Regions from separate parts of the Pseudoalteromonas sp. '520P1 No. 423' genome, predicted to be linked through region 1. Evidence: predicted binding sites of a transcription regulator. Region 1 holds the regulator's gene; the other holds the start of a gene.

The links. Region 1 encodes sigma-54, which starts transcription at its own class of promoters, with help from an activator protein. Its sites were predicted from a motif close to GTTGGCACGNNNNTNGNNT; they were not measured.
Region 2: the regulator sigma-54 is predicted to act here: its motif matches at 1,581-1,599, upstream of PSA_RS03030 (YggN family protein).

What each region holds. Positions count from the first base shown of each region.
Region 1 is NZ_BBZB01000001.1:180,803-184,230, reverse strand. Features, by position in the region: gene ptsN (PTS IIA-like nitrogen regulatory protein PtsN) at 1-324, opposite strand, end outside; gene hpf (ribosome hibernation promoting factor) at 327-614, opposite strand; gene PSA_RS00830 (RNA polymerase factor sigma-54) at 641-2,122, opposite strand; gene lptB (LPS export ABC transporter ATP-binding protein) at 2,212-2,937, opposite strand; gene lptA (lipopolysaccharide transport periplasmic protein LptA) at 2,937-3,428, opposite strand, start outside.
Region 2 is NZ_BBZB01000001.1:652,424-655,851, forward strand. Features, by position in the region: gene PSA_RS03025 (energy transducer TonB) at 1-44, shown strand, start outside; gene PSA_RS03030 (YggN family protein) at 692-1,525, opposite strand; gene PSA_RS03035 (MarR family winged helix-turn-helix transcriptional regulator) at 1,806-2,240, opposite strand; gene PSA_RS03040 (glutathione peroxidase) at 2,243-2,725, opposite strand; gene PSA_RS03045 (cytochrome b/b6 domain-containing protein) at 2,916-3,428, shown strand, end outside.

The DNA of each region.
Region 1 (3,428 bases):
TTGTGCATCAGGAACTAATAAAGTAATAAATATATCAACAGGGCGATCGTCTATTGCATCAAATGCAATGGGTTCTGCATTTACGACTAAAATAGCCACGGTTTTATCTATATTGGATAATCGGCCGTGTGGAATAGCGATACCTTTTCCGATACCTGTGCTTCCAAGCTTTTCTCGCTTTAATAAAGAATTAAGGATCTCTTGTTCAGTTAGCTCGGGTAGCTTTTGCTGTGCTATCTGGCTTATATATTCCAGCATTCGTTTTTTGCTATGAAAAAGGACTGCAGCTTTAGTGCAGTCCTTTGATAAAAATGAATTAATCATATTTAACGTCTAGATAATTTTTCTTTATGTTTAATAACTTGTCGATCTAATTTATCAATCAAGCCATCAATAGCAGCATACATATCAGCATGCTCAGAAGTTGCAAAAAGTTCGCCTCCATTAACATGAAGTGTTGCTTCTGCTTTTTGAGATAGCTTTTCGATATCTAAGATAACATGCACATTGTTAATATGATCAAAATGCCTTTCAAGCTTAGCGAATTTGTTTGTTACATAGTCTCTTAGTGGATCTGTGATATTTACATGACGACCTGTTAAATTTAATTGCATAAGCGTACTTCCTTCTATTATACATCTCAGATTAAACATTTTCTCTGATTTGACGATGGAATGGACAGTGATTCTCGATATTTTGCTATCGTTCTTCTGGCCACCTTGATGCCTTGATCTGCTAAAATATCCGCTATTTTACTATCACTTAATGGTTTGGCTTGATTTTCTGCGGCAATTAGCTTTTTGATAAGTGCTCGAATAGCTGTAGATGAACACTCACCTCCATTTTCTGTACTTACGTGGCTAGAGAAAAAATATTTCAGTTCATATATACCACGTGGTGTATGCATATATTTCTGTGTGGTTACACGTGAAATAGTTGATTCATGCATTTCTACCATTTCAGCAACGTCGTTAAGCACCATAGGCTTCATTGCTTCATCACCATGTTCAAAGAATGCCTGTTGTTGCATTACAATGCAATTGGCAACTTTTAATAGTGTTTCGTTTCTACTTTCTATACTTTTAATAAACCATTTAGCCTCTTGTAAATGAGAGCGAATAAACTGACTGTCCGCATTACAAGAGCCTGCCATAGAGGCATAGTGATTATTGACTCTTATTTTTGGCATGGTATCTGAATTTAAATCAACTACCCAACGACCCTTTATTTTTTTTACTGTCACATCGGGGATCACATATTCAGTTTGTTCTTTTACGATACTTGATGCAGGTTTCGGGTTTAGGCTATGGATCAAATCCATCACTTGTTTTAATTCAGGTTCTTTGAGCTTAGTTTTTTTCATTAAGCTGCGATAATCTCTCGCACCTAATAATTCAACGTATTCTCTTAAAATATGTTTGGTTTCATCAAGCCAAGGAGTTGTTTTATCGTATTGATTAAGCTGAATTAATAAACACTCTGATAGGCTTCGAGCTGCAATGCCAATAGGATCAAAGACCTGAATGCGTTTAAGTACTGCTTCAACTTCATCTAATTCAACTTCATCTTCTTCAGAACCTAAACTATCTAAAATGTCTTGTGAAGAAACGGTTAAGTAACCTGATTCATCTACAGCTTCTACGATTGCAGTGGCAATAGCTTCATCTGTAGGGCTAAATGGGGTGAGGCGTAATTGCCACATTAAATAATCTTGCAATGATTCGGATGTACTGCCTTGATATGCTAAATCATCATCTGGGGCAGGTCCTGCCGATGCTACGGGGGCGGCACTGACATATTCATCCCAACTTACATCCATTGCAAGTTCGTCTGTTAGGGTTTCTTTAGTTAAGGCTTCAGAGCTTTCCATTTCTACTTGAGCCGTAGGGATTATCTCTTCTGCATCAGAAGCTTTTTCTGCTGTTTCATTTTCAGAAGCTGGCGTTTTTTCTTCAGCATTAAAATCTTGCTCATCAAGTTCTAAGAGCGGGTTGCTTTCGAGTGCTTCTTGTATCTCTAACTGCAGATCTAACGTGCTAAGTTGCAATAGGCGGATAGCCTGTTGCAACTGTGGAGTCATTGTTAGTTGTTGTCCAAGACGAAGCTGTAGTGATTGCCTCATTAAGTTTTAACAATCCTTATAATGTCTAAATTAAATACACTCTTTTTTACTTAATTTTGAGTATAGCCCATATTTCTTTTTATATTTTTTTATAATCTAAATTGTTCACCAAGATAAACGTCTCTTACAGTCTGATCAGCTAAAACGGCTTCAGGTGTACCAGATGCGATAAGTTCGCCATGGGAAACAATGTAAGCTTTTTCACACACATCTAAGGTTTCACGCACATTATGGTCTGTAATTAACACGCCTATACCTCTATTTTTAAGATGTTGTATAATTTTTTTAATATCCAATACTGAAATTGGATCAACACCTGCAAATGGCTCATCTAATAGAATAAATTTAGGTTCAGCTGCTAAAGCTCGGGCAATTTCAACTCGACGTCTTTCGCCCCCTGATAATGCCATACCTTGGCTATCACGAATATGGCAAATATTAAATTCATCCAATAAATTATTAAGCGCATCTTCTCTTTGTTGCTTATTCAGGTGTTTGCGAGTTTCTAATATGGCCATGATATTTTGATAAACAGTCAGCTTTCTGAAAATAGATGACTCTTGCGGTAGGTAGCCAATGCCCATACGAGCACGATTATGCATAGGCTGTAAAGTGATATCTTCATCATCAATTTTAATAGTGCCTTTATCACTTGGCACTAGGCCAACTATCATATAGAAGGAAGTGGTTTTACCTGCACCATTAGGCCCTAATAATCCAACGATTGTGCCAGCTTTGACTTCTAAACTCACATTTTTTACGACTTGCCTGCCGTTGTAACTTTTTGCCAGTTGCGCTGCTTGTAATAAGCTCATTAATTATTACCCGATTGTTTAGTTTCTTCTTTTTTAACTGGCGTTAAAACAGTGTGTACTCTTTGGTCTGAGTCTTTATCTTTGTATGCGGTAATAAGTTCTTGAAGGTGATCGTAGATAATTGTTTTAGCACTCATTGATTGACCGCTTTGGTTTATTTTTGCATCACCTTTAAAAGTGAGGGTACCAGATTCAACGTCATAACGAATATTTTTTGCACTTGCTGTTACAGGGCTGCCGTCTTTAAGTTTACCGATAAAAGTAGCTGGGTTACCTGTTGCTATCAATATTTGTTTTTCTTTTCCTAATTCGCTTCTTCTATGTACTTCTAATAAGTCAGCTTTGATGTTTTTATCTGTATGTTTGATATCCACATTATTTTTAAATATTACAATATTTCTTTTTAAATCAGCCTGCTGTGTATCGGCAGAGATAGATACCTTGCCGATAAGCTCTTTTGCTTGCACATTAAAGTGAGTAACTAAAGCCAA
Region 2 (3,428 bases), 470 kb from region 1:
CAAAAGCTAGGTGTGCTGAACAAGCAAAACTTCAATGTGAATAATATTTAAAATACTTTTCAAAATAGCGTGGGAATAATCAGTAATTTCCACGTTTTCTCCCACAAAAGGAATTATTCAACACTTAACGCAAATAGAGCCAAAAAAACCAATTAGGCCACTAAGCATAAAAATAATGCCAAATGACAGTAGTAATTTATGGGTTAATTTACTGCATTTTAGCTTTTTAGTGACTGAGTTCAATAAAGATCCAAAGTAAGTTAGTTGCAGAGGTATTTTAAGTATACCCATGAATTGAAATAAAAAAACACGTTATAGTGAAAAAGCAAAAGAACGTAATAACGAGTTTAGGGTAATAAATAATTAGGGCGTTAAAGTGGGTCTCATATTGTTAAGCCTTAAAGCAAAAATAAAGCAATATATGAAAACGCTAAAATGAAAAATTACCGACCAATTGCGATGGGAATATTGCTATTAACACCACAACTGGTTAGTAATGCAGGAACGCGTGATAACTATACTAATAGCTTGTAAATTCATCTTGTTGAATAGATTAAAATATCGTAATTGTTAATTAAAAATAACTTAAAGAGGTTTAATCTCACTGTGATTATTTGTGCTGGTTTTTTTGTTGAATATAGAAAAGGCCACATATGTGGCCTCTCTATTTTGATGACTGACTTTGGTTGGACTAGTGATTTACCGCAAATAAATCATAAGCTTTAAGTTCAGGTAAAAATTCTTGAAGTTGATCTTCTTGTTTCGCTAGTTTTTCCATTGAGCCACAAAGTGCTTCTGCTTTTTCTTCTAAGTTTTTAGCTTGAAGCTCTACTTTTTCTTCAATTTGTTTGCCCATGTTTTGCATTCGGTTTTCAAATTCATCCATATCTCCGCCTGAACCAATAAGCTCTGACCCCAATGCAACTAATAAGCCGCCAATTGAATCCATTACTGCAGCTTGCATGGCTTCTTCCATTTTATTTTCGAATGATTCACCAAATGTATCGTCAATTGAATCAAATCCGTTTTGACTCATTACAAAAGTACCGTCTTGGTAAAACTGGTCATGAATTTCAACTGATAATTCATCCATTAATTCAGACATTGAATCCATGCTATTTAATCCAAATGCATTACCAACTTCGTCAATTGCAATGCCCGCAATTTTTACACCTTCAAGTGCTATATTGGCAACTTGTGGTAATTGCTCACGTAAGTTATCGGCATAGTTCTCTACAGTTTGTTGCTCTTGAGCATTTAAGCTAATAACTTCATCGTTTATATATAAAGTACCATCTTGTTCGATTCGCATTACTCGATCATTTTGAGTTTGTATTTCAAGAGTATTTGGTTGAATGCGAACAGTATGTTGGAACGCCATATTACAGCTGTCAGATGAAATATTAATGCTATTTGAATTGTTATGAGCAAGTGCTGAACCAGATAAAAGAGCTGAACCTAAAACAAGCGCTGTACCAAATGTTTTAGACTGTACTGATAATGTTTTTTTTGCGAATGTTGTCATGTTATAGCTTCCTGTATCAAAATAGTTATTATCTTTCCTGTTGATGTATAAGCTATTTCAATATCGGTGCCATGTTTTTATTTTAAGTTAAAACAATGGGTTATCTGTATTTTGTTTTTGTGGAAAGTATGGTTGTTAGTATTTAGACTAAAAAATGGTTAAATAAACAATTTAATAGCCAATTTATATTTGAGCGTAAAAAACTAAGCTTTTTCGGCGATCTGTTTGTTGCCTATAGTCTAACCAGCGGCCTCTATTTACTTTTACTTTTCTGAGATCTTTATTTTAATTGCTTAATAAGCTGCTCTAATAAAATTTTAAGCTGTTTCGCTTTTACAGTATCGTAATCGGTTTGATTGATTAATTGTTGCGGTATACAGGCTAGTTCTTGTTTTAACTGCCATCCTTTAGGTGTGAGCTTGATATCCACTTGCCTTTCATCAGATTTATTTTTTATTCGCTCTAACAATTGAGCTTGTTGCATACGTTTTAATAATGGCGTTAATGTATTGCTATTAAGTAATGCTTTTTCGCCTATTTGTTTCACACTAAGGCCATCATCTTGCCATAAAATCATTAAGACTATGTATTGTGTATAGGTAAGCTTGTATTGCTCTAAAAGCGGTTGGTATAAACGTGTTACCAACCTAGACGCAGCATAAAGCGGAAAACATAACTGGTTTTCTAATATTTGATGATCGTTTGCTGATGACATATTTATTTCGCTAAAGCTTGCTGAATATGCTCTTCTATTGCGGCAGGTTTAGTTGTGGGAGCAAAGCGTTTAATAGGTGTGCCATCACTGCCAATTAAAAACTTGGTAAAGTTCCATTTTATATTGTTGCCAAATATACCTGGTAAGGCTGATTTTAGGTATTGATAAATAGGGTGGCTGTTCGCGCCGTTTACATCTATTTTTTCAAACATTTGAAAATCTACGCCATAGTTGATGAGGCATCCTTCAGATATCTGATTTGCATCACCTGGCTCTTGTTGGCGAAATTGGTTGCATGGAAAACCTAAAATAACTAAACCTTGATCTTTATATTTATCATATAATTTTTGCAAACCTTCATATTGTGGTGTTAAACCACATTTACTTGCAGTATTAACAATTAAAACCACCTTACCTTGATAGTCTTTCATATTGATATTTTGTTGCTGCAAACTAGTCGCTTGTAGTTGATAAAAATCAGACATAACTTTGTTCCTAAGTAGATATTCAATAAATTATATCGTGTACGATTTAATTGTCAATTTTTGAACACTTTTAGCTTAGTGTTTTAACAGTTAAAAATGCTTTGCTGTCTCATTTTTACGCATATTACTTCACTTTATGGCACAATAATGCATAAGCAAAGTATCGATTTTTATTGAGTTGGAGTTTAAAGTGCAAAAAATTAAGGTGTGGGATGGTTTCATCCGCTTTTTTCATTGGTCATTGGTTTTACTGATAGGTGTGCTTTACTTTTCAGGTGAAGAAGGTTGGATGGACTTGCATTTTGTAGCGGGTTATAGCGTATTATCTTTAATCGTAGCGCGTTTACTTTGGGGTTTTATTGGCAGTGATACTGCAAAATTAAAAGCTTTATTACACTCTCCTAAAGCAGTCATTAACTCTATTAAGTCAAATTCATATACAAGAGGTCACAATTCTGCGGGTAGTTATATGGTGTTGGCATTTTTCTGTTTACTTCTAGTTCAAGGTATTTCAGGCTTAATGACAACAGATGACATATTAACTGATGGGCCGTTAGTGCAATATGTCGCATCGGGCTGGGTTGAGATTGCCAGTAGTGTGCATAAGTTAAATTTTGATATTCTTTTAATTGCGATTGCTATGCATGTTTTTGCTATTGCAGTTTATCGTATTCGAGGCAAAAATTTAGTTAAACCTATGATC